4 regions of the Bacillus sp. 11C genome follow, and region 3 is predicted to be linked to each of the others. Evidence: predicted binding sites of a transcription regulator. Region 3 holds the regulator's gene; each other region holds the start of a gene.

Region 1 (7,966 bases), on a different contig from region 3:
GGCAAATTCCAGCATAAGCGGGAGATAATCAGGCAGCTCTTTGTCTGTCGGCAGGAAACCGGATTGCTGGTAGGTGTTTTTTAAATGCAGCAATTCAATACCGCGTTCCCTTTGCTCGCCTGAGTTAAAGTAGGTGACGTACATATTCGTTTTTTTCCCGAAGTCGAACGTATAGACATAGTGTTCAATTAGCGCTTCATGAGAAAAGCTGGCTGACGCCTCGAAAAAGTGCAGCAGCAGCTCCCGGATTTTCCGGTTGCCAATTTCATGGGTAAGAGCCTTCCAATCGGGAAGCTCGGCTCTCCACTCTTCGTCTGGATAAGACAGAAGACAAGAAAGAGCGGAGAACGTGATTTGCCGGTCTATGGTGTTCATCTAGTTACACCTCGTTTATCTAAAAATTAAAAACAAGAGCCGGGGCCGCCTGAAAATGATAAGCCGCAGCTCCCTTGTTCAGCGTATAAATCAGACACTTCTTCTCGGTGGCTGCTTGGAATCACAAAGCGATCATCATATTTTGCGATCGCAAGCAGCCGATACATGTCTTCAATTTGCTGTTCTGTTAAGCCGACGCTGGAGATCAGTGCCGGGTCGATGGATTTATTCGTCTGGACCGCTCTCATATACTGCCGCATGACAGACATTTTCTTTAACGTTGACCGAATATGATCCGTATCACCAGCCGTTAAAAGCTGCGCCAAATAGTCAATCGGAATTCTCATTTGGTCGATAGCCGGAAAAATATCTTCCGCAGATTGCTGGCTGCCTTTTCCTTCAAAGAGATTCATAATCGGGCTCAGCGGCGGAATGTACCAAACCATCGGCAATGTGCGGTACTCAGGGTGAAGCGGCAGCGCAATCTTCCAGTCAATGATCATTTTATAGATCGGCGATTGCTGAGCAGCCTCTATCCATTCAGCCGGGATGCCTTGTTCTTTTGCCAGCTTGGCAACCTCAGGATCATTCGGATCCAGAAAAACGTCCAATTGGGAATGGTAGAGATCCTTTTCATTTTCAACAGATGCCGCTTCCTCCACTTTGTCCGCGTCATACAGCATGACGCCGAGGTAGCGGATTCTGCCTACACACGTCTCGGAGCAGATGGTCGGCAGTCCAGCCTCCAGGCGCGGAAAGCAGAGGGTGCATTTTTCAGCTTTGTTCGTTTGCCAGTTAAAATAAACTTTTTTATAAGGGCAGGATGAGACGCAATATCGCCATGAACGGCACGCGTTTTGATCCACAAGCACAATGCCGTCCTCCTCGCGTTTGTACATGGCGCCCGATGGACAAGAAGACACGCACGCCGGGTTGATGCAGTGCTCACAAATACGCGGCAGATACATCATAAAGACCTCATCGAATTCTGTTTTGATTGATTCCTCCATCTTTTGCACGTTTGGATCTTCAAGCCCTGTAATATGGCCGCCTGCGAGGTCATCCTCCCAGTTCGGGCCCCATTCGATATTCATGAAATCCCCCGTCAGCGACGATTTCGGGCGCGCCACCGGCTGGTGTTTTTTCTGCGGGCTGTTTGTTAATGTTTCATAATCATAGTTCCAAGGTTCATAGTAATCATCAATCGACGGCTGGTTTGGATTATAGAAAAGGCCTGCAAGCCGATTCGTTTTCGGGCCGGATTTCAGCTCGAGCTTTCCTTTTTTCAATGTCCAGCCGCCTTTATATTTGTCCTGGTCTTCCCATTGCTTCGGGTAGCCGATGCCCGGCTTTGTTTCTACATTATTGAAGTACATATATTCCGCACCGGCACGGTTTGTCCACGTGTTTTTGCAGGTGACGCTGCACGTGTGGCAGCCGATGCATTTATCCAAGTTCATGACCATACCGATTTGCGCTTTAATCTTCAAGCCAATCGACCTCCTTCAGCTTGCGGATGACGACATTCAGGTCGCGCTGATTCCCTGTTGGACCGTAATAGTTAAAGCCGTAGCTGAGCTGGGCATAGCCCCCGATCATCTGTGTCGGCTTGACGTGAATCCTTGTCGGGCTGTTATGGGTGCCTCCGCGGTTATTCGTCAGTTTTGTGCCGGGTACGTTGATGTGGCGGTCTTGGGCATGGTGCATAAACGCCATTCCTTTAGGAATCCGGTGAGACAGAACCGCTCTCGCGACGACAACGCCATTTCGGTTGAAGCATTCAATCCAATCGTTGTCCTTGATATCCGTGTCCTCAGCATCATCTTTATTCATCCACACGGTCGGCCCGCCGCGGAACAGCGTCAGCATCGGTAAAGAATCAAAATACATGCTGTGGACGGACCATTTATTATGCGGTGTCAAATAATTAAGGACGATTTCTTTGCCCTCTTGATCTGGCCGCTTGCTTAGAAACGGACGATGTTGGAGGATCGGTTTAAATGTTGCCATCGTTTCACCGAATTCCATCATCAGTTCATGATCGACATAATAAGATTGTCTGCCGGTCAGTGTTCGCCACGGGATTAATTTTTCTACGTTTGTCGTAAACGGCGAGTACCTGCGTCCCCCTTTTTCCGAGCCGGTAAATGCCGGAGACGTGATGACCGTTTTTGGCTGAGCTGTAATTTGTTCGAACGTAAAGCATTCTTCCTCTCGTTCTTCCGCCAGGTCTTTCAGCTTCAGGTTTGTGATGTTTTCAAGTGATTCCCAGGCTTTCACAGCGACTTTTCCATTTGAAGTGGATGATAAGGTTAAAACTGCCTCTGCCGCCTGCTTCGCTTCACTTATATTCGGACATCCCTTGGCAACGCTGTCCGTTGTGATTTCTCCCAGTCTCTTTTTGAGTGATTCATATTCATCGGCTATCGACCAGCTCATCCCTTTTGTTCCGCTCGGTTTTAGGGCGGCTTGAGGACCCAGCGCTGTCATTTTGGCGAAAATTTGTTTATAGTCCCGCTCAACAACATGGATGTTCGGCATCGTTTTTCCCGGAATGGCTTTGCATTCGCCCTTGCTCCAGTCATTGATTTTGCCGAACGGCTGGGCCAGTTCCTGCATGGTGTCGTGAAGGAGCGGCGTCGCGACCACTTCTTTCACCGGCTCCATATCGACTTCTTCTGCCAAATCTGAAACGGCTTTTGACAGTACTTTGAAAATATCCCAGTCTGACTTCGATTCCCACGGGGCCGAGATGGCCGGAGCGAAAGGATGAATGAACGGGTGCATATCTGTGCTGCTGAGATCGTGTTTTTCATACCATGTCGCCGCCGGCAGTACGATATCAGAATAAAGTGCCGTACCAGCCATTCGAAAATCAAGATTGATTAACAAGTCGAGTTTACCTTCCGGTGCCTGCTCCCGCCATTTGATTTCTTCAGGGCGGATGCTGTCGCTGTCGTCATTCATTAATCCATTTGTCGTCCCCAGCAGATGCTTGAGAAAATATTCATGCCCTTTTCCTGAACTCGAAATCAGATTTGCCCGCCATACGAAGAGATTCCTCGGGAAATTGGCTTCATTGTCTGGATCTTCAATCGCGAATTTCAGCTTTTTCTCTTGAAGCTGTGAGGCCACGTACGCCCCAACGTCTTCAGGTATTGCTGCCCCCGCTTGTTCAGCTTCTTTGTATAGGTCAATTCCGTTTTGATTGAATGTCGGATAAGACGGCAGCCACCCTAATCGCGCTGCCAGCACATTGTAATCGGCATGATGCTTGTAGCGGGATGACGCAGCGATCGGCGAAGCCAAGTCACTGATCGGCTGGTCCTCGTATCGCCACTGGTCTGTTGCAAAGTAGAAAAATGAGGTGCCGTTTTGCAGCTTGGGCACGCCCTCCCAGTCCTTTGCATTTGCAATCGTCTGCCACCCTTCAGCAGGGCGGAGCTTTTCCTGCCCCACATAGTGAGCCCAGCCTCCGCCGTTTACACCTTGGGCGCCTACCAGTAAAACAAGATTTAACACCGCCCGGTAAATCGTGTCGGAGTTGAACCAGTGGTTAATCCCCGCTCCTACGATAATCATGGACCGGCCGTCTGTATCGATCGCATTTTGGGCAAACTCTCTGGCAATCTTCATGACGGCTTCTTTTTTGATTCCTGTCATCTTTTCCTGCCAGGCAGGCGTGAACGGCTCAGGATCATCATAGGAGACAGCTGATTGTTCTCCGATGCCCCGGTTCACGCCATAGTTGGCCAGTATCAAGTCAAACACGGTCGTGACACAAACCTCTTCGCCGTTCAGGTTCAGTTTTTTTATAGGAAGATCCCGCTTAAGCACTTTGTTTCCGTCATCTGAAAAATACGGGATGCGCACCGTGCCGATTTCGTCCTCTATTCCGAGTACGGAGAGACGGGGTTCTATCGGTTCCCCGGTTTCTTCATCGATCATGTGCAGGTTCCATTTCTGCTGCCCGTCCCAGCGGGAGCCCATTGTTCCTTGCGGTATGGCAAATGTGTTTGTCTGTTCATTCCAGACCGCAGGCTTCCACTGGTCATGCTCTGCCTTGCGGCCAATGTCCTTCGCATGCAGAAACCGCCCCGCTGTGTATGCGCCATTTTCTTTCGACAGGGTGACGAAAAATGGAAAATCCGTGTATTGCTTTGCATAGTCAATGAAACGTTCTGTCTCTTGGTTCACGTAAAATTCCTGCAAAATGACGTGACCCATGGCCATTGCAAGCGCCCCGTCAGTCCCTTGGCGGATACTCAGCCAGTCATCCGCGAACTTTGAGGATTCCGCAAAATCCGGACTGATCGAAATGACCTTCGCGCCTTTATAGCGGGCCTCAGCCAAAAAATGCGCGTCAGGTGTTCTTGTTAACGGAACGTTGGAGCCCCATGTGATGATATAGCCTGAATTGTACCAATCACTGCTTTCCGGAACGTCTGTCTGGTCACCCCAAATTTGCGGGGATGCCGGAGGAAGATCCGCATACCAATCATAAAAACTGAGCATAGGGCCGCCGATTAAAGACATAAACCGGGAGCCTGAGGCGTGGCTGAGCATGGACATGGCCGGAATCGGAGAAAAGCCGACATTCCGGTCTGGACCGTATTTCATGACTGTATAGAGCAGAGAGGCTGAAACCAGCTTCAGCACCTCCGGCCATTCAGCGCGCACAAAACCGCCTTTCCCTCTTGCTTGTTTATAAGACTTCGCTTTTTCAGGGTTTTCAACGATTGATTTCCAGGCTTCCAATGGATTTTGATGAGCCTGCAGAGCTTCCCGCCATAAATTGATCAGCACACCGCGCACGTATGGATATTTCACACGGAGCGGGCTGTAGATATACCAAGAAAAACTGGCCCCCCGCGGACAGCCTCTCGGTTCAAAATCAGGCATATCAGGGCCTGTTGATGGATAATTCAAGTTTTGTCCTTCCCACGTGACAATTCCGTTTTTCACATATATATTCCAGCTGCATGACCCCGTGCAGTTGACACCGTGGGTGGAGCGCACGACTTTGTCGTACTGCCATCTGTTTCTGTATACATTCTCCCAATCGCGATCTTCGCGGGTGGTTTGGCTATGTTTATTTGAATGGTGTTCGATAGGAGAGAAATAGTTTAATCTCCTAAACAACGGACTCATTTTCTTTTTCTTCATGAGCGTTCACTCCTTCCGAGTCAGGTGATGCTAAGTTCACTATAAACAGAGACAGCGTGTTTTCTTGTGAACTATGTCACACACTCTGCTTTTTTCACAAAATGTTCACACTGAGAAGAAGGAACAGACTTTCACAGGAAGTGATGAGGGCGGCGTTCAGGCAGGACGCCTGAGTCATTAGCCGCTTTTCATTCAAAGATCAAAAAAACCGGTTCTTTTTAAGAACCGGGCTCGGCGTTTTTATCTTGTGATGTATGCAGATAACGCAAAAATAGTTGATAGGAACAAAAGACATTTTGCTGAAGTACCGCCAAAAAATTCATTTGCAGCTGTGGGTTGTAAGTCATCATTTTTTTAAATATATAAAAAGGGATTTTGAGAATAAGAATGTCCGAAGAGGCATTGACTGAGATAAAAGGCGATAAATACAGCCCGCCTTTTTCATCAATCGGAAACACATCGCCTTTTTCCCACAGCGCAACGGTTTTCGATCCTTCAGGGAGCCTGCTGTCCATAAAACGGACACTGCCTTTTAATACAATATAAACGGATTGAGAATGAAGAAAGGATGAAGCCAGATCAGATGAGCCGCCGATAAACGTCCCGTTTTTCAGCAAAGTTTCGACAATGGATAGAGGCACTTCATTAAACATAGGGAGTTGTTTCAGAAACAATAAATAGTCACACTGATTCATAGGAAAGCCTCCTGTGCTAAGGATAGCTTTAGTGTAACTCGATTGAGCCTGTACAGCAGTGATGTATTTCACAGCCTGTATGATGTATGTCACTTATCGGGAGAGTGACTGTATTTATAATGAAATAAAAAAGGAGGATTTCGATGAAGGCACTGATTCCGAAGCAGCACGGCGCATGGGCGATGCTGCTGATTCCATTTTTGCTTGGGATGGTCAAGGGAGGTCCCGTTTTCTGGCATCTTCCGCTTTTCCTAGGCTTGCTTTTCCTTTACTTGATGGTCTACCCCATCACACTCGCCATGAAGAAGAAACAGATTAAATCCTATCAAAAGTGGATATGTTATTACGGTGTTCTGGCCTGCTGCTTTTTGATGATCCCTGTCTTTTATAAGCCTGCGCTCATCTGGGTTGGCGTTTCTTTATTTCCGCTTTTTCTCATTCATACGTATTATGCCCGCCGAAAAAACGAACGAGCACTAGTGAATGATATTGCGGGTGTCTTGTTCTTTTGTTCAGGCGGGCTTGCGAGCTGCTGGCTGGGGGCGGGAACCCTTGACGGCTGGGCTTGGTTTATTTTCTTGCAATCTGCTTTATTTTTTATCGGGAGTTCTTTTTATGTAAAGTCGGTGATCCGGGAGAGAAAGAACAGGTTTTTTGCATACTGTTCTTGGGGATATCATCTGCTGCTCCCCTTTTTATCCGCTCTTCTCGGAGCAGGATGGGCATTTCTTGCTTTTATCCCAAGCAGTTTGCGGGCATGGTTTTTTCACGGAAGGGATTGGCCCGTTAAAACGATCGGCATTCTGGAAATCGTGAATGCCTGCTTCTTTTTTGCCGTCATGTGTTTGTTTATCACTAGATAAAAACCAAGGACCGCCGGCGGCCCTTGGTTTTTTCAGTCAATATTGCAAATCTCCAGCGGACAATTTTCACACTCAATCTCGCATCGTAAATAGTCCCGCTTGTGCAAAATAATTTTTCCGGATTCGTCTATCGAAATCACCCCTTGTTTGCGGAGGTCTCCGAGCATACGGTTGACGCTTTCCCTTGCCGCCGCGCAAAACTTTGCTAAATCTTGATTTGTCAGCGCGATGTTAATCAGAATGCCGTCGCTTCGTTCCACCCCGTAGCTGTTCGATAAACGGATAAGAGTGGAGTAGAGCGCCCCCTTTTTGCCGTGAAGAAGCAGATCCCTGATTTTAGACTGGATTTTCCGGAGGTGGGTGCTCATCCATTTCATAAATTCAAATGTCAAAGCACCGTTTTGGATGAGTTCCTTTTCCAGCTTGTTTTTATTAATGACGAGCACCTCGCCATCCTCTAGCACCTTTGCACTGAGCATATATCTCGGTTCTTCAGTGAAAAGTGTTAATTCCCCGACAATATCATTTTTTTGGCAGATTCTAAGGGTCAGATCTTTTCCGTCAGATGTCAGTTTGCCGATTTCAATGAGTCCTGATTGAATAAGATATAGCTCTTCTGCATCCATTCCTTCCCGAAACAAATACGTGTGTTTTTCCATTTTTCTTTTCGTACTGATCGATTCCAGCAATTCATGCAGATCGCTGGAAATAAGATCACTATCAGATGGTCGGACAGAGAGAAAATTCATGAGCTCACCTCGAAGAAAGTCACGTTGCGTATGTTTATTGTAACGTGAATTGTTTTGCACCCATCGAGAAAAAACTAACAATCTTGTGAATGACCAGTGTTAGCTGACGCTCTGACTG
Region 2 (7,966 bases), on a different contig from region 3:
GCGGATTTAATGTTGTATGCGGAAATTGAAAAAATCGTCATCAGGACCAGGGTTAAGAGCGGTTTGTTTGTGATAAATGTTTTGACGATAGATGAGAGTGTTAATTTTTCTTTTGGCGCCTCCGATATGACAATGCGCTCTTTGCAGTTGCGGTAGCAAATATAAAACCAAAGCACACCGAGTGCGGCGAATAAGCCCATGACCACCGGGTAGCCGACCTTCGGATTATCAAACTTGACGAGCAGCGGCATCACAGCCACACTTGTGATAAACAAGGCTCCAAGCGATCCGATTTGGCGGAAAGTCGAAATGGAGGTCCGATCCTCAGAATTTTGAGTCATCGCTGCTCCTAATGAGCCGTACGGAATGTTCACAAACGAATAGCCGATGCCCCAAATCATATATGATGCATATGCATAAATCAGTTTTCCAGTCGTTGATACATTGGGAGACAGAAAAATAAGAACAGTAAGCAGCGCAAGCACGATGCTGCCGATTAATAGATAAGGCCTGAATTTACCCCGTTTGCCGATATGTTTGCGATAATCAATTGATGAGCCGACAATCGGATCGGTTATCGCCGCAAACAGCTTGCTGACTAAAAAAATGCCGCCGGCCATCGCAGCCGGGATTCCCGCTACATCAGTAAAGTACTTCAATAAATAAATCTGGCCGAGATCAAACATAAAACCGTTGCCAAAATCACCAAATCCATAGGAAATTTTCTCTTTCAACGAAAGCCTTTTCTCCGTTTCAATCGACACAACCTTATTTGCCAGTTCAGTTCGCATCTTCCACCTCTGTATCATAAAAATTTTCGGGTAGTGGTCCGCTCAGGATGACACATGATTGTGATGCTGAGCGGACATTGGGTTACACGTTTGCTTTCTCTTCTTGAAATTGAAAGTAGTGTTTCGCATTGTCATAGCAAATTCCCTGAACAATGCTTCCCAAAAGCTTCATATCATGCGGCACTTCACCGTTTTCCACCCATTCACCGATCAAGTTGCAGACGATCCGCCTGAAATATTCGTGGCGCGTATAGGAAAGAAAGCTTCTGGAATCTGTGAGCATGCCGATAAAACGGCTGAAAAGGCCGACATTTGACAACGCTTTCATTTGATCGAGCATCCCGTCTTTTGTGTCGTTAAACCACCAGGCTGTACCGAATTGTATTTTCCCAGGGGTGATGCCGTCCTGAAAACTGTTGATCATGCTGGCGATAACATAGTTATCGTTTGGATTAAGTGAATATAAAATCGTTTTAGGCAGCTGGTTCTTTATTTCAACTGAGTTCAGCAGCTTATACAAAGGCTTAGCGATTAATTCATCATTCATAGAATCATAGCCTGTGTCGGGTCCGAGCCTCTTCATCATTTTAGTATTCGTGTTTCTTAAAGCGTTGATATGAAACTGCATTGCCCAATCGAGCTCCGCATACAAACCGCAAAGAAACTGAAGCGTATACGTCTTAAATTTTTTCTCATCTTCATAAGAAACCTCTGCCCCTTGTAATCTGTCAGAAAAAATCCGCCCCGCTTCCTCTTTTGTCGTTTCGGCAAATACCATCGAATCTATCGCGTGATCAGACACTCTTCCGCCGGCTGAGTGGAAGTATCGCACTCGTTTTTCCAGCGCCTTTAGAAACTCATCGTAGGTTGTAATCGATATGGCTGCGGCATCTTCAAGCGCCTTCACCCAATCAGGAAAGCCTTCACGATTGATCTCAAGTCCCTTATCCGGCCGAAATCCCGGCAGTACGCTGACAGGAAAATCTTTGTCTTCTTTTAATAATAGATGGTATTCAAGAGAATCGACAGGATCATCAGTTGTGCAAACGACCTTTACATTTGATTTCACGATCAAATCCCTTGCCCCGAAGCCCTCTCCTTGGAGCAGTTCATTCGTCCGTTTCCATATAGCCGGCGCGGATTGCTCATTAAAAATCTCATAAATCCCAAAAAAGCGCTGCAGTTCTAAGTGAGTCCAATTGTAGAGCGGATTGCCGATCGCCATCGGCACAGTTTTCGCCCAAGCCGTAAATTTCTCCTCATCAGACGCATCGCCGGTAATGTATGTCTCATCAATTCCATTGGCTCTCATGACGCGCCATTTGTAATGGTCTCCATACAGCCAGGCTTCCGTGATGTTTTGAAATGTCTTATTTTCATAGATTTCTTTCGGGCTTAAGTGGCAGTGGTAATCAATAATCGGCATGTCTTTCGCATAATTGTGATAGAGGCTGACAGCGGTTTCATTTTTCAGCAAAAAATTGTCGCCCATAAAGGGTTCCATGTCCTCACCGTCTTTCATTCGATTTCAAAATGTTAACGTGAACATTTTGATTTAGCTTTATTTTACCTTTATATTCCTCTGCGATCAATCTCTTTTTTGAAAATGAAATGTTAACGTTATCAAACAAGTAAAAAAAAGACATCGCCGGAAAACACTCCGTGAGGAACGCTTCCTGCAATGTCGATTCTATAAGAAAAGATTAGTAAGCCAGACTGAAAAGTCCTTTAATATGTGTTAAGTAGCGTACGTTACTTGCTTCTTTCATCAAGGAAGCAGGAAGACCTTTAAGCGGTGTAGAATTTTCACCAATGATGGCAACCGCGTCTTTGCGTCCAAGGCTTGCAAGTGTACCAGAGTTTACTGGATTGAATGTTTCAAGCGTTTTGCCTTCTAAGTAAGCGAATAGGTTGTAACCGATCAGCTCACCCATTTGCCATGCGATTTGTGCAGTCGGCGGGTATGGACGGCCGTCTGGAGCGAAGTAAACTGCGCTGTCTCCGGCAACGAATACATCTTCATGAGATGCAGATTGCAGGAAGTCATTTACTGTAGCGCGTCCGCGGTTCACTTCAAGACCTGATTCACCGACTAATGGGTTGCCTTGTACGCCGCCAGTCCAAACAAATGTGTTGGCAACAACTTTAGATCCGTCTTTCAGATCAATCACGTTACCTTCCACATTTGTAACAGGAAGACCTGTTAAGAACTCAACGCCGCGTTTTTCAAGGCTCGCAGTCGCGCGTTCGATCAGATCATCCGGTAGAACAGGAAGGATTTTCGGACCTGCTTCAACCAGTTTCAATTTGATTTCTTTATGGTCTACGCCGTATTTTTTCGTAAGGTTCGGCATGATGTCAGCAAGCTCACCGACAAGCTCAACACCTGTTAAGCCGCCTCCGCCGATAAGGATTGTTGCATCAGCTTCGTTTTTCGTTTGAGCGTACTCGCGCACACGATCTTCAACATGCTGGAAGACTTTGTTCGCATCGGCAGCAGATTTCAATACCATGCTGTTTTCTTCAAGACCCGGGATGCCGAAGTAAGCTGTTACAGAACCAAGGCCTACAACAAGCGCATCGTAAGATAATGCAGAACCGTCAGCAAGCGCTACTTCTTTTTTATCAACAGAGAAAGAGCTTACTTCCGCAATTTTAAGGTCAATGTCTTTACCTTTGAAAAGTTTTTCTAATGGCATTGCAATCGCTTTTTCAGACACGTTGCCTGCTGCAAGACGGTGTAATTCCGTAATGATTTGGTGAGTTGGGTATTTGTTTACCACTGTCACTTTTGCTTGTTCTTTAGTGTAATGTTTGCGAACTGTTAGAGCAGAAAGAACTCCGCCATAACCAGCGCCTAGAATGACAATATGTTTTGACATCGTATATCCTCCGTCCTTTATATCAATTTGAATCTGAGATTATTTTTGGTTTTCGCGTTCGTTCATGACTTCAAGGTAGCTGTTAGCAAAACGGAACAGCTTTTGAGCTTGAGGATCTTTCAGCATGCGTAACAGGCCGAATAGACCAATCGTTTCGCTGCTTGCATCAGCGCGGTCTTTCGCTTCGATTGCAGTCGCAGCCACTTCTTTCGCTGTTTCTTTTACAGGCTCAAGCATTTCAGTGATCGCACCGACAGTGTCGCTTTTTAACACTTCGTCAGTTGCTACAGACTGAGCGAAATCATAAGACTTCGTTAAAATATTCACTAACTCAGTCAGTTTTGGAAGCTGGTCAACTAAAACAGTCAGTGATTCTTGAACTTCTGGCTTTAACAGCTGATCAATAAGATCTTGCTGGCTTTGGCTGACAGACGCATTTGTTTGATCGATTGTTTCTGGCATATCCAATTCTCCTTTACTATAAGCAGTTTGCAGATTTTTTTGGAAAGGGTAGTGCCTCTCCCTGATCTCATACTTGAAAGCATAAGAATAAGGATTGTGAATTCATGCACAATCATTTACAAAAATAAATGTTTACTACCCAGTTTTTCATCTTGCCATATTCAGTATTATTTTTATCTCAAAAATAAACAATTGAATAAGTCAAAAATCCTTTACTCTCTCTGAAAATAGCAAACACAAAAAACTCCAATTCGATTACCTTCTATATGATAACACTTTTTGAACAAAATTTGAACGTGAATTGCTTCGATTATGAAATTAATTTAGATGGAGCCCGTGTCATAACGTTTCTGCGGCACTAGTTATTGACAATCCGCCAATTTTCTCCCCTTCACTTTACCCATATTTTTAAAAGAGGCGCTCTTTTTCCTGTGATCGGGTCATTCTCCGGCAATGACACCTGCTTGATCTGTTCCATCGCTTCCTCTCTTTCACTTGGCTCTCCCGTCTTCATATCATACTGAACGCCTCCCGGATAAGCGCCAATGACGGTAAAATCGGAGCTCGCGCTTCGCTTTTTATGGCCGACTCCGGCTGGAATCACGACTGCGTCGCCCGATTTGATAGGAATGGCGGCCCCTTTTTCTCCCCCAAATTGAATCACAGCCTCTCCCCGGACTGCAATCAGGACTTCATGCGTATTGCTGTGATAGTGATGGTATGGAAAAACACTCCCTGACCAGCTGTTCGACCAGCCATGCCGGTTGACAATCCGCTCTGCCCAACCGGTGTCCTTGAGTGCGTTTTGATACACAATAAGCGGAAAATCAGGGTGATTCGGAATCCTGCCGTCATCCTGAAAGAAATACGTCTTTGTCTCTGCTTCCATCAATGCCACCTCCATTTTTTGTCTTCCACACATAGCGGTTTGTAAAACATGTTTATTTTCTCACGACTCCATTGATCTGGGCGATACCGAATAGTATAGTATAAAAAATAATGCCAGAATGAGGGATATCATGAAAGCAATCTTTATCGGAATATTGGCTTCACTCTTTTTCGCCGTTACCTTTATTTTAAACAGAGCGATGGAATTATCCGGAGGCAGCTGGCTTTGGAGCTCTTCGCTGCGCTTTATTTTTATGGTGCCGTTTTTATGTTTGATTGTCATCATAAGAGGGACATTCGCCCCTCTCTTACAAGAGATGCGGAAAAAGCCGTTTTTTTGGATCAAATGGAGCTTTATCGGCTTCGTGCTTTTTTACGCGCCGATCACATTTGCGGCTGCATACGGTCCCGGGTGGCTTGTAGCCGGCACTTGGCAAATCACCATTGTAGCCGGTGTGCTCCTATCTCCACTTTTTTATGTCAAAAAAGAGTTGCAGGGAGGCCCGCAGCTCGTTCGGCAAAAGATTCCCCTTGTTTCACTTGGCACGTCCGTGATCATTCTGATCGGAGCGGCGCTCATTCAGCTTCAGCATGCAGAATCGCTTTCTGGGAAGACACTGCTTTTCAGTGTGCTGCCGGTTGTCATTGCGGCTTTTGCCTATCCGTTAGGGAACCGGAGGATGCTCGAGGAATACGGAGGCCGGCTTGATACATTTCAGCGTGTGCTGGGAATGACCTTGGCCAGCCTTCCGTTCTGGCTGATCATAGCAGCTTACGGCTGGTGGTCAGACGGACTTCCGACAGCGGGGCAAACCGTTCAATCCTTCAGCGTGGCCGTCAGCTCAGGCATCATTGCGACCGTTTTATTTTTCTGGGCCACTGATATGGTAAGAGACAATCCGCAAAAGCTCGCAGCAGTTGAAGCAACTCAATCCGGTGAAGTGATTTTCGCGCTGCTTGGTGAAATTGTTCTGCTGTCAGGCGTTTTCCCATCCCTATTATCATTTGCCGGTTTATTCATTATTATGGCGGGGATGGTATTGCACACCTTTGCTTCACAACCGGGAAAACTGAAAAAGAAAACACAGTCAAATCTGACCGCGTAGCATCTGCCGGAGAATGGGTGAAAACCTGTTCTCTTTTATTATTGCTACCAAAAGATATCTGTTTCACGTTATATTTACATATAGTATCAGCCTACTTTACTGAAAGGTGATTATTGTAATGGAAGCAAACAATCAAACACAAAACAACCCAGCCATCTCCTTCAGATCAGTTAGAAAAAGCTATGAACAAGATGGACAAATCTATGATGTGTTGCAAGATGTCACCGGAGACATTCAACAGGGCGCAATCGCGGCCGTTTTAGGCCCTTCCGGTTCAGGCAAAAGCACCCTCCTGTCCATGTGCAATTTAATGAGAACGCCTGATAGCGGCGAAGTAAAAATATACGGAAAGGAAGTCAGGCATTGGAATGTCAATGAGCTGAGGCGAACGGCAGCCCTCGCGTTTCAATCTGCCCCCGTCCTCGATGGGACAGTGCGCGATAATCTAAGTCTGGTCCAAAGGCTGCATCAATCCCAGCTGTACTCCCCTGAAGAGCTCGCTTCTCTTACAGGGCTCCCGCCAGAGCTGTTAGACAGAAGCGCCAAGGATTTATCGGGCGGGCAGCGGCAACGGCTGTCACTAGCCAGAACGCTCACTAATCCTTCCTCTATTCTATTGCTGGACGAAATCACATCGGCCTTGGATCCGGTTTCTGCTCTTGAGATTGAAGAACTGATCAAACGTCAGCATCAAAAGAAAAAATGGACAGTCATGTGGGTGACTCATAATATGGAGCAAGCAAAACGAGTTGCCGATACCATTTGGTTTATGGCGGATGGCCGGCTTCTTGAAATCGCAGCAGCCGAAACCTTTTTCTCCGATCCGCAGCATGAAGCAGCCAAAGAATTTTTGAAGGGAGGCACCCGGTAATGGATTACCTTTCCCTCTCTTTAACGATGATCTTTGTTTTGATCGCCTTGTTTTTATCAAAATCCTTTAAAGCCGGCGTTGAAAAAGACATGATCATCGCCACGATCCGGGCCGCGGTACAGCTGCTTGTCATCGGTTATGTACTGTCGCTGATTTTCCGCGGAGACCACCCTGTATTTATTTTGCTGATGGTGCTGTTAATGCTGGTAGTGGCGGCGCAAAATGTCATCAAACGAAAGAAAAATACAGTTGGTTCGTTTTGGAGAGTGTTCGCAGCGTTAGCGATTGTAGAAATTGTGACGCAGGGAATTTTGCTGTCTCTTCACATCATTCCGCTTACTGCCCGATATGTCATTCCGATCAGCGGGATGGTCATCGGAAATTCGATGGTGCTCGCAAGTCTGTTTTTAAACCGGCTTAGCTCAGAAATCGGCGTTCGCAAAGAAGAGATACAATTGATACTGTCTCTTGGAGGCACACCGAAGCAATCCATACAGCGTATTCTTACTTCAGCGATGAAAATGAGTATGATCCCGACGCTGGAAAGCCAAAAAACGCTGGGGCTTGTTCAGCTTCCAGGCATGATGACCGGCCAGATACTAGCCGGCGCGGACCCGATTCAGGCGGTACGCTTTCAGCTGCTGATCGTGTTCACAACGATGGCGTCAGCCGCACTGACATGTGTGATCTTAAGTGTGCTGACATACCCGTCATTATTCACAGCGCATCAGCAGCTGAAGGAGAACGGGTTTACTGATTCTGCTTGACAGAGAATATTTATACATCACAATCATTCCATAAAAAGATCAGCCCTTCCCGAAAAGGAAAGGGCTGACCATTATTTCACACCTAAAAAAGCAGTTGGATTCAAATAGCAAATCTCGTCAGCGATGTTTTGATTCAAATCAAACCCGTTTGCTTCAGCAGCTTTTTTTACCTCTGTCAAATATTCCGTATATGCCTCAG
Region 3 (7,966 bases):
GTAACTGAAGGTCCGGGACTTGTGGGAGCTCTTCTTATCGGAGTGAACGCTGCTAAAGCATTGAGCTTTGCGCATAACATTCCGTTAATTGGCGTCCATCATATAGCCGGTCATATATACGCGAATCGTCTTGTAGAAGAGATCGTGTTTCCGGCATTGGCATTGGTCGTTTCAGGGGGCCATACGGAATTGGTCTATATGAAGGAACACGGATCATTTGAAGTCATTGGGGAAACGCTCGATGATGCAGCGGGTGAAGCTTATGACAAGGTGGCGCGAACAATGGGACTGCCGTATCCGGGCGGACCGCAAATTGATAAGCTTGCTGAAAAAGGGAATGGCAATATTCCGCTTCCTCGGGCATGGCTTGAAGAAGGCTCTTACAATTTCAGCTTCAGCGGGTTGAAGTCTGCCGTGATCAATACGCTTCATAATGCGTCTCAAAAAGGACAAGAGATTGCTCCGGAAGATTTGTCTGCGAGTTTTCAAAATAGCGTAATTGATGTCTTGGTGACGAAAACGGCGCGTGCGGCAAAGGAATATGGTGTTAAACAGGTCCTTTTAGCTGGTGGAGTAGCTGCAAACAGAGGACTCAGAGCAGCACTAGAAAAGGAATTTGCACAGCATGAAGGGATTGCGCTTGTCATTCCTCCGTTAGCGTTGTGTACGGATAATGCTGCGATGATTGCTGCGGCTGGTACCATTGCTTTTGAGAAGGGGATTCGCGGTTCATATGATATGAATGGGCAGCCTGGCCTTGAATTGACTTCTTATCAAAGTCTCACGATATAAATGACGTGAGGCTTTTTATCTTTTATTAACAGATAATTCTCAATTTATCCACATGTCTGTGAGTAATTATGGAGATATAGATGGATAAAGGGCTGAAGACGCTGTTAATAAAGTGAATAAATTCAGAATATTTTGTGGATAATGTGTATAAAGCGCTTACTTTGTTTACTTAAAAGGTTATTTTCTGTGGATAAAAAGCACCTCTAAAAAGAGGTGCTTGACTTTTTTTAAGCTTCTTCTGTGGATAGTTCTTCCCATTCGGATAAAAGAATCTCCAGCTCCTGATTGAGTTTCTCGTTGTCTGCATGGATGTCTTGTACCTTTTCGTGATCTTTAAAGACTTCCGGGTCACAAAGCAATTCATCATTGCGGCTGATGTTTTCTTCAATGGTTTGAACAGTGGTTTCAATTTCTTCAATCCGACGGAGCCGTTGGCGTTCTTTCTTTTTCCATTCTTTTTCTTCTTCGTAGGAACGTTTGGAGTCAGACTTTACTGTAGCTGGCGTTTTTTCAGTTTCCTCTTGCTGATTCATTTTCTCCAGTTCAAGCTGTTCTGTTTTTTTCTCTGTATAATAATCGTAATCTCCCAGATATTCTTCTATATGGTTTGAAGAAAGCTCCAAGACTCTTGTGGCGATTCTGTTAATAAAATATCTGTCATGTGAGACAAATAACAGTGTGCCTGGATAATCAATCAGCGCGTTTTCGAGAACTTCTTTGCTATCTAAGTCCAGATGGTTTGTTGGTTCATCAAGGATGAGAAAATTTGCTTTTTGAAGCATCAGCTTAGCAAGGGCCACTCTTGCTTTTTCACCCCCGCTCAGTGAATGCACGGGTTTCAATACATCATCTCCGGAAAACAAGAAGTTCCCGAGACAAGTTCTGATTTCTTTTTCCGGAAGCCCGGGGTACTCATCCCACAGCTCATCAAGGACACGTTTGGAGGAAGTCAGCTCAGCCTGCTCTTGATCATAGTAGCCGACACTGACATTTGAGCCGTATGAGATCGTTCCTTGATCTGGCTTCAGGGTGTCCATTAATGTTTTCAGCAATGTCGATTTACCGATTCCGTTAGGGCCGACAAGCGCAGCGCTTTCTCCTCTTGTGAGCATAAAAGACACTTCTCTTAAAAGCGGCGGCTGGTTTTCATAGCTGATTGTGAGTTCCTGAACACGCAGGACTTCGTTTCCGCTTTGTTTTGTAATATCAAAATGAAAGTTTGCGGATTTTTCATCGCCAAGCGGTTTTGCCTTGACTTCCATTCGGTCAAGCTGCTTTCGGCGGCTTTGCGCTCTTTTTGTGGTAGAGGCTCTTGCCAGATTTCGGTCTACGAAGTCCTGGAGCTTTGCGATTTCATCCTGCTGCTTTTCATACACTTTAAGATCTTTTTCATATTGCACGGCTTTTTGGTCGAGATAAGCGCTGTAGTTGCCGTGATACTTTTTACTTTCAGCTCTAGATACCTCGTATACTTGGTTTACCACTTTGTCCAAAAAGTAGCGGTCATGAGAAACGATGAGAATGGCGCCTGAATAGCCCTGCAAATAATGTTCAAGCCAGGTTAGTGTATCAATATCGAGATGGTTTGTCGGCTCATCAAGAATGAGCAAATCAGGCTGTGTTAACAGAAGCTTGCCTAGGGCCAGTCTTGTTTTCTGGCCTCCGCTGAGGCTTTGCACCTGTGTAGAATCGTCAAAATGGCTGAAGCCGAGGCCATGCAGCACAGATCTGACATCCGCTTCATATTGATAGCCGCCTTTATCTTTGAAATCCTGCTGAAGCCGGTCATAGGTTTTCATGATGCTTTCCAATTCATCCGGATCAGCTGCCGCCATTTTTTCTTCCATAGCCCGCATTTCCTTTTCCATTGCTTTTAAGTGGTCAAAAACAGTCAGCAGCTCTTCTTTTATGGTAAGCTTAGAATCCAAGCCCGTATGCTGGGCGAGATATCCCATTGTAATATCTTTCGGTTTAATGACTTCGCCCTTTTCATACGATAGCTGGCCTGCGATAATTTTAAGCAACGTGGATTTTCCCGCGCCATTTCTACCTACAATGGCGATGCGATCACGATTTCTGACTTCCAGCTTTATATTGTTTAAAATAGTATCAGCACCAAATGATTTGGACAGCTGATTAACTTGTAAGATCATCATATTATTTCACCTCTGCTATAATAAGTTAAGTGTAGCTTATGAATCAGAAGTCAGCAAACAATACATTGGCCGAATAAGACATAGAGAAGAAAATAGTGTATGATCTTTTTAAGGAGAGTTTTAATATGAATGGATTTTCTCATTTTAATGAACAGGGAAGAGCCCAGATGGTGGATATAAGCGAAAAATCTTCGACTGTCCGTACTGCGGCGGCTGTTTCAAGCGTACACATGAAGAATGAAGTGTACGAGAAAATACAAAGTCACGATATCGGCAAAGGAGATGTACTGGCTGTTGCACAAGTGGCAGGCATTATGGCCGCAAAGCAAACGTCCAATATCATTCCGATGTGCCATCCGCTTTCACTGAGCGGAGTAGATATATCGTTTGACTGGAAAATAAAAGAAAAAGAAGTTATACTTCATATAAAAGCACAGGTCAAAACGAAAGGGAGTACAGGTGTGGAAATGGAAGCGCTCACTTCTGCATCGGTGTGCGCTCTTACCGTTTACGATATGTGCAAGGCCCTTGATAAGGGGATGGTCATCGGCCCTACTTTCTTGCTGGAAAAGACAGGCGGGAAAAACGGTGACTTTAAGAGAGAACTATCCGAGTATAATTTGGAGGACCAAAAATGAATAAGGATCAATCAAAAATTCCGCAGGCGACGGCAAAAAGGCTGCCGCTTTACTATCGCTTTTTAAAGAATCTGCATGCGTCAGGAAAACAGCGTGTATCTTCCGCTGAACTCAGTGATGCCGTAAAGGTTGATTCTGCCACGATTCGCAGGGATTTTTCCTATTTTGGAGCTCTTGGCAAAAAAGGATATGGATATAACGTGGATTATTTGCTGTCTTTTTTCCGCAAAACGCTTGATCAGGATGAGATGACAGACGTCATCTTGATTGGTGTCGGGAACTTGGGAACGGCATTTCTTCACTATAATTTCACAAAAAATAATAACACAAAAATTTCTATGGCTTTTGACATAAATGAGAGTAAAATAGGAACTGAGGTAGGCGGCGTGCCCGTCTATAACCTTAATGACCTTGAACAGTACGTAAAAAATGAATCAGTTGCCATTCTAACAGTGCCAGCAGTTGCTGCTCAGCCTATTACAGACAGATTAGTCGCGTTAGGAATCAAGGGTATTCTTAACTTTACGCCGGCCCGCTTGAATGTGCCGGAACACATTCGAATTCATCATATAGATTTAGCTGTAGAGCTTCAATCACTGGTTTATTTCTTGAAGCATTATTCAGTTTTGGAGGAAATCGAATAGAGGGAAAGGAGGAGCCCACATATGCCGATCGGTCCTGGAAGCCTTGCTGTTATCGCAATCGTTGCTTTAATTATCTTCGGTCCTAAAAAGCTGCCTGAACTGGGGAAAGCAGCGGGAGACACACTTCGTGAATTCAAAAACGCTACTAAAGGATTAACGAGTGATGAAGAGGAAAAAAAGAAAGAAGATCAGTAGGTTAGGGTGACACGAATGAATGTGAATCAAATGTCGCTGCTGGAGCATATTGCTGAGCTTCGAAAACGATTGCTGGTTGTGGCGCTGGCGTTTGTCGTTTTTTTCATCGCGGGATTTTTCTTAGCGAAGCCGATTATTGTGTATCTGCAAAAAACAGATGAAGCGAAGGAGCTTACGCTTAACGCGTTTAACCTGACAGATCCGCTTTTTGTGTTTATGCAGTTTGCGTTTATCATAGGCATTGTTCTGACCTCCCCGGTTATTCTTTATCAGCTTTGGGCTTTTGTGAGTCCAGGCCTCTATGAGAAAGAGCGAAAAGTAACGCTCGGTTACATTCCGATCTCTGTTTTGTTGTTTTTAGCGGGCTTATCTTTTTCGTATTATATTTTATTTCCTTTTGTTGTTGATTTTATGAAGCGAATCTCTCAGGACTTGAATGTCAATCAGGTGATCGGAATTAATGAGTATTTTCATTTTCTTCTGCAGCTGACAATTCCGTTCGGACTGTTGTTCCAAATGCCGGTCATTCTCATGTTTTTGACCAGGCTTGGAATTGTGACACCCATGTTCTTAGCGAAAATCAGAAAGTATGCGTATTTTGCGCTGCTTGTGATCGCTGCCCTGATTACTCCTCCTGAGCTTTTGTCTCATATGATGGTCACTGTTCCGCTGTTGATTTTATATGAAATCAGTATTTTTATATCGAAGGCCGCCTATCGGAAAGCGCAGAAAAGCAGCGCTTCCGATCAGGACGTGTCTTCCGGGCAATAATAAAAAAATCCATTTCTCATACGGAGAAATGGATTTTCTTTATTTCTGGTTCTTTTTGATTTTAAATGAAAAGGCGAACATCTTAAATGAAATGCTGATGTTGTAAGCGGCGAACACCATCAGCAGGATGGAGTAAAATGACCACATGCTGCCTGGCGAGCTTGCGGCAAGATAAGTAAAGATGCACCCTACGGCAAAATAGATCATTCCCCAAACTACCGGGTTTCTCATAGAAATAATCCTCCAATAATCAATTGCATTTGTGTGCTTTGCTGTTCAAGGTACTTCTGAACAGGTTCAAGCTGCATGATAACGACAAATGTATTCATCATGACATGGGCGAAAATCGGCACCCATATCCGTTTTGTCCTCGCATACAAGAAGGCAAAGGTAAAGCCCATAGCTGTATAAAGAAGAAGATGCTTCAAATCAGCGTGAACAATACCGAAAATAATCGAGCTAAGCAGTCCTGCAAAAAAGAAATTCGTTTTTTCGTAAAGCGCCCCGAAAATGATTTTTCTGAAGAGGATTTCTTCTAATATAGGCCCGACGATAGAAGAAACGATAATCATGAACGGGACTGCCTGAATGACTTTAAGAATGGCTTGTGTATTTTCTGATTCTCTTCCGATGCCGAATATATAATATTCAATAGAGCCTGCTATTCCTTGAGAGAAGAGGGCAATGAAAAAACCGGCTATCGCCCATAGGATAGAAAGCCCGACGGAGTCTTTCCGGCCGTTTCGCAACGTTGTCTTCGGAACCGTTCTCAGAATAAGCAGAACGACAATGAGACAGGCGATAAAGCTGATGACGGACCATAATCCTTGTGCGTGCAGCATGTTTTCCTTGGTAGGCTGTCCTCCGGCATAACCGAATCTAAAGAACAAGGGAATCGCAATTATGTAGGAAAACTGCATAATGATATATGTCAAAATAATAAACCAATACTGTTTTCTCAAATGGTATGTACTCCTTTGTTAAATGGGTTTCGTTGTCTACAGCTATTGTAACATAATCAGAACGGGGGTGAAAAAGCTAAGGGATAAGGGTGCTGAAAAGAATCATGTAAGCGTGAAAATTTTTTTATCTTATCACTTGAAATTGGAAGTGAGATTCTTTATTATAAGAATTGTGTTAGCACTCTTTAGTGTTGAGTGCTAAAATTACATATTCATACTATTGAGGAGGTTATTACATTGTTAAAGCCATTAGGTGATCGCGTTGTCATTGAACTCGTAGAATCTGAAGAAAAAACTGCCAGCGGAATTGTGTTGCCGGATTCTGCAAAAGAAAAACCGCAAGAAGGCAAAATCGTGGCAGCTGGTTCAGGTCGCGTGTTAGAAAGCGGAGAGCGCGTTGCTTTAGAAGTAAAAGAGGGCGACCGCATTATCTTCTCAAAATACGCAGGTACTGAAGTGAAATACGAAGGTACTGAATACTTAATCTTACGTGAAAGCGACATTTTAGCTGTTATCGGCTAATTCTTAAATAAACAAATACTTAAAAATTCGAGGAGGTTTTGTAAAAATGGCAAAAGATATTAAGTTTAGTGAAGAAGCTCGCCGCGCAATGCTTCGCGGTGTCGATGCACTTGCTGATGCTGTAAAAGTAACTTTAGGACCAAAAGGACGCAACGTGGTTCTAGAGAAAAAATTCGGTTCTCCGTTAATCACGAATGACGGTGTAACAATCGCTAAAGAAATCGAACTCGAAGACGCGTTTGAAAACATGGGTGCTAAGCTTGTTGCTGAAGTAGCCAGCAAAACAAACGACGTTGCCGGTGACGGTACAACAACTGCGACAGTTCTTGCGCAAGCAATGATCCGTGAAGGCCTTAAAAACGTAACAGCAGGCGCTAATCCTGTAGGCGTGCGTAAAGGTATGGAAAAAGCTGTAGCGGTTGCGATCGAAAACTTACAAGAAATTTCTAAGCCGATCGAAGGCAAAGAGTCTATCGCTCAGGTTGCTGCGATCTCTGCTGCTGATGAGGAAGTCGGAAGCCTTATCGCTGAAGCAATGGAGCGCGTAGGAAACGACGGCGTTATCACAATCGAAGAGTCTAAAGGCTTCACAACTGAGCTTGAAGTTGTTGAAGGTATGCAATTCGACCGTGGATATGCGTCTCCTTACATGGTAACTGACTCTGATAAGATGGAAGCGGTTCTCGACAATCCTTACATCTTAATCACAGACAAAAAAATCACAAACATTCAAGAAATCCTTCCTGTGCTTGAGCAGGTTGTTCAGCAAGGCAAACCATTGCTTCTGATCGCTGAGGATGTTGAAGGCGAAGCACTTGCAACACTTGTTGTGAACAAACTTCGCGGCACATTCAACGCAGTGGCTGTTAAAGCTCCTGGCTTTGGTGACCGCCGTAAAGCAATGCTTGAAGACATCGCTGTCCTTACTGGCGGAGAAGTCATCACAGAAGATCTTGGCCTTGACCTGAAATCGACTCAAATCACACAATTGGGACGTGCTTCTAAAGTTGTGGTTACAAAAGAAAACACAACAATCGTTGAAGGCGCTGGCGAAACAGACAAAATTTCTGCCCGCGTGACTCAAATCCGCGCTCAAGTGGAAGAAACAACTTCTGAATTCGACAGAGAAAAATTACAAGAGCGTCTTGCGAAACTTGCTGGCGGCGTAGCTGTCATCAAAGTCGGCGCTGCGACTGAAACTGAGCTGAAAGAGCGTAAACTTCGCATCGAAGACGCCCTGAACTCAACTCGTGCAGCTGTTGAAGAAGGCATCGTATCCGGCGGTG
Region 4 (7,966 bases), on a different contig from region 3:
TCTGGAAGGAGGGCGACAACACCTTTCTTCTCAAAGGTCAGCCCGTCATCAGATACAGCAAGGCATTGATATGTTTCTCGGTTCCCCTCCTGATCCCTGACATTTCCAGTGTAAAACAGATAAAGCCGACCGTCTTTCGTGACAGCGCTGCCCGAGTAGCAGCCGTTTTTATCGAACCAATCACTCGGCGCCAGCGCAATCTCTTCCCGCTTCCAATTCACAGCATCCTGACTCGTATAATGGCCCCAGAATTTCGCGCCGTGCCCCGTCTGAAACGGCTGCCACTGAAAAAACACATGAAAGCTGCCCTTCCAATATACAACGCCATTCGGGTCATTCAGCAGCCCAACCGGCGGCATGATATGAAAATGCTGGCGGTGCGGATCACTGTCAGCGATAGGCTCTTTTTTCTCCACTTCTTCATATGCCCGGCGACGAAGCTCCTGATCATGTGATGTCATTTTTTTCTCCCCTCATCCTCATTAATCTTCATAATAAACGCTGCGGTAAACGATGACACTCCCGCAATGGCCATCCCAATCAGATAGTTGATCAAGTTGCCAACGCCAAACGGCGCAGCAATGGCAATCATCGGAATCCCTGTTAACCCGTAAGCGTTTGCAGCAACATGTGTAAAGACGACATACGCACCGCCCAATGCGCCTCCGATCATCGCGGCGATAAATGGCTTACGGTAGCGAAGATTGACTCCGAATATGACTGGCTCAGTAATGCCGAGAAAAGCAGAGAATGCAGCCGGAAGCGCGATTTCTTTTGTCTTTGCCTTTTTCGCCATAAAGAAGACGGCAAGGCCGGCCCCACCCTGTGCGACATTCGCCATTGACCAGATTGGCAGCAAGTAGTTTTTGCCGATATCAGCAATAAGTCCTGCCTCAATCGCATGAAAGCTGTGATGAACGCCTGTCAGTACGATGAGTGAATACGTGCCCCCGAAAACCAGACCCGCAACAAAACCGGCATGATCATACACATAAGTTAACGCAATCGTAATGCCTGAGCCAAGTGCTCTGCCCAAAGGACCAATCGCGATAAAAGCGACAAACCCGGTGACAATCACTGTGACAAATGGTGTTACAAGCAAATCTACCGAATGAGGAACCACTTTTCTTGTCCATTTTTCAATCTTGCTCATGACATAAACCGCCAGCAGGACAGGGATGACAGTCCCCTGATAGCCCAGAAGCGCGATATCAAATCCGAAAAGATGCATAAAATCTGGTGTTGCTTCCGCCAACCCCCAAGGATTCAAAAGCGTCGGATGAATCATGATTCCCCCGATAACCGCTCCCAAGTAAGGGTTGCTGCCAAACTCTTTTGAAGCACTGACCCCGATTAAAATCGGCAAGAAAATAAAGGCTGCGCTTGAAAACATATCAAGCAGCTGCAGCAAAGCAGACTCCTTGCTCATCCAATGAAACGCATTGATCATACCCAGTAAGCCCATTAACAGGCCGCTGGCGACAATAGCCGGAATGATTGGAACAAAAATATTAGAAAGCGTTTTCGCAAATCTCGCAGCGGGATTCAGTTTTTCTTTCGCCGCATCCTGGTGATTTACATGTTCGTCACGCTCGACATCAACTTCCTTCGAAAAAGCATCGTACACCTTATTGACAAGGCCTGTTCCGAAAATGATCTGGTACTGGCCAGAGCTGCTGAAAGCGCCTTTGACGCCATCAAGCTCTTCTACTTGTGTTTGATCTATCTTTGATTCATCCTTAATCACTAAACGCAGTCTTGTTGCACAATGAGCCGCGCTGATAATGTTTTCTTTGCCCCCGAGAAGCTCGGTGAGGCGTTTTGCAGTCTCTTTGTAATCCATCTGTTTTTCCCCCTTTTATTTAAACAAAAAAGACCTAAAATTCGCCAACGAATAAAGGACACAGCGATCCTTTTTCATCTACGCAAATTTTAGGTCTTGCCTGCTTTACCAGTCACAATCCCGCTTATTCAGACTGAGAATACGCTTTCATCATAAATCATGACAGCGTTTTCGTCAACTGTTTTTTAGTTAAAAAGTTTGATAAAACATTTAGTCATAAATTCGTAAAATTTAATTGTGAAATACTTCACAATATCATGCTATACTATGCTCAATCATCATAGAAAGCAGGAAAAGAACATGGAAACTCATGCATTGCAAAAGGTTGAACAGTACGCTTTAAAAAAACAAAATATATTTATTTCCAGCAAATTCCGTTATTTGCTTAGATCCATTCTGGCCAGCATGTTTATCGGTTTCGGCATTACAGCCGCAAGCAAAACAGGCAGCTATTTCTTCATGGCTGATTCTCCGTTTGCCTTTCCGGCAGCCGCTGTCACATTCGGAGCCGCTATTCTGCTGATTGCTTACGGCGGCGGGGATTTATTTACCGGCAACACCTTTTATTTCACCTATACCGCGCTCCGAAAAAAACTTCGCTGGCGAGACACCCTGTACCTGTGGATGACAAGCTATGCCGGCAATTTAATTGGCGCCATCCTATTTGCTATTCTGATCAGCGCGACAGGACTTTTTGAGGAGGCTTCTGTTCATTCCTTTTTGATTCATCTGGCAGAGCACAAAATGGAGCCGTCGGCTTCCGAACTGTTTTTCAGAGGTATGCTGTGCAATTGGCTTGTGTGCCTCGCCTTTTTCATTCCGATGTCTCTCAAAGGAGAAGGAGCCAAGCTGTTTACCATGATGCTTTTTGTTTTCTGCTTCTTTATTTCAGGTTTTGAGCACAGCATTGCCAATATGTGCACATTCGCCATCTCACTTTTGATCGAGCACCCTGATACGGTGACACTGATGGGAGCGGTCAGAAACTTAATTCCTGTTACGCTCGGAAATCTGACCGCAGGAATAGTGATGATGGGCTGGATGTACTACACGCTCAATCCCGATAAATAAAAAAACTTCCAGAGATCACTCTCTGCAAGTCAAAGCGGTTATTCCGAGAGATCTTGAAGACGCTGGACATGCAGCGTGATATAGCCGGCCTCGGACTCCGGCAAATGTAATTGATATTCATTTTTCAAGAACTCCGCCAGCTCCAGCGCACATCGATAGGCAAATGAATACTTTTTTTGGATGAAATAAAGCATCTCCTCATCCATATGATGGAGCGCTTCATTTGATTCCAACCGGCTGACCGCGTATCGCAAATGCGTGACAAGGCGTTGATAGGAAATGCTGTTTTCATCCACCTTTCGATTAAAGTAGTTTTCTATTTTCTCTATCATTTCTTTAATCATGGTCGTATGCTTCAGCGCTGAATACATGCTCTCCGCATCCATCTTCGCCGTATGGATGTGAAGGGCAATATAACCCGCTTCATCTTCAGGCAGAGACACGCCCAATGTCTCTTTTACGTGTCCGACCGCCCACAGGCCGACCTCATATTCTTTTTTATAGAGCGCCTTTATCTCATGCAGCAGTTTATTCTGCACAAGCAGCCCATTTTGAACCCTTTCGATCGCAAAGGACAAGTGGTCAGAAAGCGCGATATGAATGTGGTCGCTCAACGGCGCCGCGAGCTCCCCCTCCGCATAGCTGATGATATCCTCAGCAATTTCAATATGCTCCTCCGGCAGCGTTTGCAGGATTTGTTTAAACTTTTCATTCTCGTCGTGCACGACAAAGATCTTTTCCACTTTATTCATAGGGATGAGATCATTTTTCTTTTTTTGAAATGCGATTCCCGGTCCCATCACGATTTTTTCCTGATTATCCTCTTTTATTAAAGCCGCATTGTTGTTTAATACTTTATAGATTTTCAAGAGGCTATCTCTCCCGCCAATTTGCTTTTGACTGGGATTTTACCTCCTTTTGACCGCCATGTAAAGGTGCGGTCCAGCTCTCTCCTGCTTTGGCGATTCCTTGAAGGCTTGCAAACACCTTCTTTTATAAAGCGCAGCGGCTTTCGCTTTCTGCTTTTCTTCGTCATTCACAGCCATCCGCCATTCATAAAACGAAACAAGTCCTGCGGCCTGCACCGCCGCTTTTCTTTGGTATGTACGCTGAGCCGAATAGACCGCAGCAGCCGCAGTTTTTCTGTCCGGCGTCACCCAGTTCATCAAAAAGACCATCCACACCCGTAAAGATACAAGCAAACGTTTCATAGAAAAACATCCCTCCGCTTCTTTTTGGCAGGCAGCCTTTTTAGCAGCCCGTTTTCTCAGCCGCAGCCCGCGGGAAAAGACGGCCGATTTCTTTTCTCGCAAACTAGCGGCTCTAGCAAAACTCATGACTCTATGATAGACCGCGGAAAGAGAATTCTTTGTCACAATATGAGTGAAAAAACCAACTAGTTTTTAGAAGTTTTGTTGAAAGCTGAAAGAAATCAAATGAAAATTGGAGAACCGCTTCAAAAACTTTATACACAAGTTATCCCAAAGTTAAGAACAACTTAGTCACAATAGATATCCACATGTCCACAATCGCCATCTATATTTTGTATAGGAACATATATTCCCACCTACATATATACACAGATTTATTCACTTATACACAGGGTTCTGTGTATAACTCCTTCCTTATACACAAAAGAAATTCAATAAATGGTTCAAATGGTACAAGGATTTTTTTGAATTTTCAAGAAATATATACTAGATCTTCATATTTTTTTTAAACACAAAGGGGGAAACACATTGAAGAATGGGATCATTCGCTTTCTGCTACTAAGTTTCATTTTATTTTTCACGTTATCCACAGGCTTGACAGGCGTACAGGCAGCTCCAGCTGCTTCAAAAACGTCGGCTGACCTGGAAAAAGCCGAGATATTCGGTGATATCGATATGACAACAAGCAAAAAAACAACCGTAATCGTGGAGTTAAAAGAAAAATCCTTGGCAGAGGCGAAGGAAGCGGGCGAAAGCCAAACGAAAAGCAAGCTGAAAACCGCTCGCAGCAAAGCAAAAAACAAAGCCGTTAAAGCGGTGAAAAACGGGAAAGTAAACCGGGAATATGAGCAGGTATTCTCAGGCTTTTCTATGAAGCTTCCAGCTAATGAAATTCCAAAACTTCTCGCGGTAAAAGACGTAAAGGCCGTATATCCGAACGTCACATATCAAACAGACAATCTAAAGGATAAAGACGTCACAATCTCCGAGGATGCCGTATCTCCGCAAATGGATGACAGCGCGCCGTATATCGGAGCAAACGACGCATGGGATTTAGGCTACACAGGAAAAGGCGTCAAGGTAGCCATTATTGATACCGGGGTTGAATACAATCACCCTGATCTGAAGAAAAACTTCGGACAATATAAAGGATACGATTTTGTAGACAATGATTACGATCCAAAAGAAACACCTACGGGCGACCCAAGGGGCGGAGCCACTGACCACGGAACACATGTAGCCGGAACTGTGGCCGCAAACGGAACGATTAAAGGAGTTGCCCCTGATGCCACACTTCTTGCTTATCGCGTGTTAGGCCCTGGCGGAAGCGGCACAACGGAAAACGTCATCGCCGGCGTGGAACGTGCAGTACAGGACGGAGCAGATGTGATGAACCTGTCTCTCGGAAACTCTTTAAACAATCCGGACTGGGCGACAAGCACAGCGCTTGACTGGGCCATGTCAGAAGGCGTTGTCGCGATCACGTCAAACGGCAACAGCGGACCGAACAGCTGGACAGTCGGATCACCGGGCACATCAAGAGAAGCGATTTCTGTCGGCGCGACTCAGCTGCCGCTCAATGAATACGCCGTCACATTTGGCTCCTACTCTTCAGCAAAAGTGATGGGCTATGACAAAGAGAATGACGTTAAAGCGCTCAATAACAAAGAAGTTGAACTTGTCGAAGCCGGAATCGGCGAAGAAAAGGACTTTGAAGGAAAAGATCTGACAGGCAAAGTCGCCGTTGTCAAACGGGGCAGCATTGCGTTTGTGGAAAAAGCGGACAATGCGAAAAAAGCCGGCGCCATCGGCATGGTTGTGTATAACAACCTCTCCGGAGAAATTGAAGCCGACGTGCCAGGCATGTCTGTGCCAACGATTAAACTGTCATTAGAAGACGGTGAAAAACTCGTCAGCGCCATGAAAGCTGGTGAAACAAAAGCAACATTCAAGTTGACGGTCTCAAAAGCGCTCGGTGAACAAGTCGCTGATTTCTCCTCCCGCGGCCCTGTTATGGATACATGGATGATTAAACCTGATATTTCCGCACCAGGCGTCAATATCGTCAGCACCATCCCGACACACGATCCCAACAACCCATACGGTTACGGATCAAAACAAGGAACGAGCATGGCATCACCTCATATTGCCGGAGCGGTTGCCGTTATCAAACAAGCAAAACCGAAATGGAGCGTTGAACAGATTAAAGCCGCCATCATGAATACCGCTGTCACCTTAAAGGACGGCGACGGAGAAGTGTACCCGCACAACGCCCAAGGCGCAGGCAGCGCGAGAATCATGAACGCGATCAAAGCCGACTCTCTTGTCTCACCTGGAAGCTATTCATACGGCACATTTTTAAAGGAAAACAAAAACGAGACGAAAAAAGAAACGTTTACGATTGAAAATCAATCTTCCATTAGAAAGTCATACACGCTTGAATACTCATTTAACGGCAGCGGCATCTCCACATCCGGCACAAGCCGTGTTGTGATTCCGGCCCATAAAACCGGAAAAGCTACTGCAAAAGTAAAAGTCAATACAAAGAAAACAAAAGCCGGCACCTATGAAGGAACGGTCATCGTCAGAGAAGGCGGGAAAACCGTCGCCAAGATGCCTACATTGCTGATCGTCAAAGAGCCGGATTATCCGAGAGTAACATCTGTCTCCGTCAGCGAAGGATCTGTACAAGGCACCTATCAAATTGAAACCTATCTTCCTGCGGGAGCAGAAGAGCTGGCGTTCCTCGTCTATGACAGCAACCTAGATTTTGCAGGCCAAGCCGGCATCTATAAAAATCAAGATAAGGGCTATCGGTACTTTGACTGGGACAGCACGATCAATGGCGGAACCAAGCTTCCGGCCGGAGAATATTACCTGCTCGCCTATGCCGCGAACAAAGGCAAATCAAGCCAGGTTCTGACTGAAGAACCTTTTACCGTGGAATAAGAAGAAGCCCTGCCGATTGGCGGGGCTTTTCAGATTAATTCGCAAATGCTTCCTGTAACAGGCGATAAGAATGGAGCTTATCTTCAAAATGATGCGTAATGGTCACCGCCATGATTTCCTCTGTTCCATACGCCTTACTCAAAGCTAACAGCTGCTCCTTCACCTGTTCTTTCGTGCCGACAATCATTCGATTTCGATTCTCAGCAACTCGTCTCTGTTCATACGGAGAATACGTATTTTCCCGGACAGCTTCATACGAAGGAACTCCTTCTAAAGGGATGCCCTGCTCCCCCGCCAAAATCGTGAAATCTAGCACTGCCGCAAGCTCCTCTGCCTTTTCCTCTGTGTCAGCACAAAGAACAAAAACAGCGACTGCCGCACGAGGCGTATCACCTAACACAGATGGTTTAAATCGTCTCTTATACTGTCTGACCGTATCCTCTCCGCCCTCTCCATTGATAAAGTGGGCAAACATATAGCCAGCGCCTGTCTCAGCGGCAAGCAGCGCGCTTTCTCCGGATGAGCCGAGCAGCCACACATCCGGCGCGGTGGAAATATGCGGCGCTGCCGTCAGGTTCGGAAAACGATGTTTGTCATCCGCCAAATCATGCAAATACATGGCCAGCTCCTTGATTTGCTGCGGATACTGATCAGCATTGCGCTTCCCGCCGTCATTCAGCGCCCATGACGCAATCGGCATTCCCCCCGGTGCTCTGCCAAGCCCGAGATCAATTCTCCCCGGTGTCAGCCCCTCTAGCACACGGAAATTCTCAGCAACTTTATATGCGCTGTAATGCGGCAGCATGACACCGCCTGACCCCACACGGATTCGCTTCGTTTTCGCCGCTATATGACTGATCAGCACCTCAGGGCTTGACCCTGCCAACCGCTT

What was found. Region 3 encodes Rex, which represses fermentation and respiration genes when NADH is low (regulators of the CRP and FNR family bind a similar motif). Its sites were predicted from a motif close to TTGTGAAATATTTCACAA; they were not measured.
Region 1: a site for Rex is predicted at 5,606-5,623, ahead of ACY3LV_RS00885 (nitrate reductase subunit alpha). Genes of this name have one in related genera too.
Region 2: a site for Rex is predicted at 4,230-4,247, ahead of ACY3LV_RS11885 (helical membrane plugin domain-containing protein). Genes of this name have one in related genera too.
Region 4: a site for Rex is predicted at 2,079-2,096, ahead of ACY3LV_RS01235 (formate/nitrite transporter family protein). Genes of this name have one in related genera too.

Annotation. Positions count from the first base shown of each region.
Region 1 covers NZ_JBUPVZ010000001.1:168,779-176,744, forward strand. Annotated here, with positions in the region: gene narJ (nitrate reductase molybdenum cofactor assembly chaperone) at 1-375, opposite strand, end outside; gene narH (nitrate reductase subunit beta) at 402-1,865, opposite strand; gene ACY3LV_RS00885 (nitrate reductase subunit alpha) at 1,855-5,541, opposite strand; gene ACY3LV_RS00890 (Crp/Fnr family transcriptional regulator) at 5,760-6,236, opposite strand; gene ACY3LV_RS00895 (YwiC-like family protein) at 6,380-7,099, shown strand; gene fnr (fumarate/nitrate reduction transcriptional regulator Fnr) at 7,132-7,848, opposite strand; gene narK (nitrate transporter NarK) at 7,948-7,966, opposite strand, start outside.
Region 2 covers NZ_JBUPVZ010000007.1:99,135-107,100, forward strand. Annotated here, with positions in the region: gene ACY3LV_RS11870 (MFS transporter) at 1-791, opposite strand, end outside; gene uxaC (glucuronate isomerase) at 874-2,295, opposite strand; gene ACY3LV_RS11880 (NAD(P)/FAD-dependent oxidoreductase) at 2,495-3,673, opposite strand; gene ACY3LV_RS11885 (helical membrane plugin domain-containing protein) at 3,713-4,135, opposite strand; gene ACY3LV_RS11890 (cupin domain-containing protein) at 4,527-5,024, opposite strand; gene ACY3LV_RS11895 (DMT family transporter) at 5,155-6,129, shown strand; gene ACY3LV_RS11900 (ABC transporter ATP-binding protein) at 6,248-7,000, shown strand; gene ACY3LV_RS11905 (ABC transporter permease) at 7,000-7,767, shown strand; gene ACY3LV_RS11910 (DUF6282 family protein) at 7,839-7,966, opposite strand, start outside.
Region 3 covers NZ_JBUPVZ010000009.1:3,100-11,065, forward strand. Annotated here, with positions in the region: gene tsaD (tRNA (adenosine(37)-N6)-threonylcarbamoyltransferase complex transferase subunit TsaD) at 1-792, shown strand, start outside; gene ACY3LV_RS13655 (ABC-F family ATP-binding cassette domain-containing protein) at 1,020-2,948, opposite strand; gene moaC (cyclic pyranopterin monophosphate synthase MoaC) at 3,074-3,586, shown strand; gene ACY3LV_RS13665 (redox-sensing transcriptional repressor Rex) at 3,583-4,230, shown strand; gene tatAY (sec-independent protein translocase protein TatAY) at 4,252-4,425, shown strand; gene tatC (twin-arginine translocase subunit TatC) at 4,432-5,196, shown strand; gene ACY3LV_RS13680 (YdiK family protein) at 5,236-5,427, opposite strand; gene ACY3LV_RS13685 (type II CAAX endopeptidase family protein) at 5,424-6,158, opposite strand; gene groES (co-chaperone GroES) at 6,396-6,680, shown strand; gene groL (chaperonin GroEL) at 6,727-7,966, shown strand, end outside.
Region 4 covers NZ_JBUPVZ010000001.1:240,730-248,695, forward strand. Annotated here, with positions in the region: gene sacA (sucrose-6-phosphate hydrolase) at 1-461, opposite strand, end outside; gene scrA (PTS system sucrose transporter subunit IIBC) at 458-1,843, opposite strand; gene ACY3LV_RS01235 (formate/nitrite transporter family protein) at 2,144-2,914, shown strand; gene sacT (sac operon transcriptional antiterminator SacT) at 2,953-3,783, opposite strand; gene ACY3LV_RS01245 (hypothetical protein) at 3,823-4,125, opposite strand; gene vpr (serine protease Vpr) at 4,654-7,074, shown strand; gene ACY3LV_RS01255 (LLM class flavin-dependent oxidoreductase) at 7,109-7,966, opposite strand, start outside.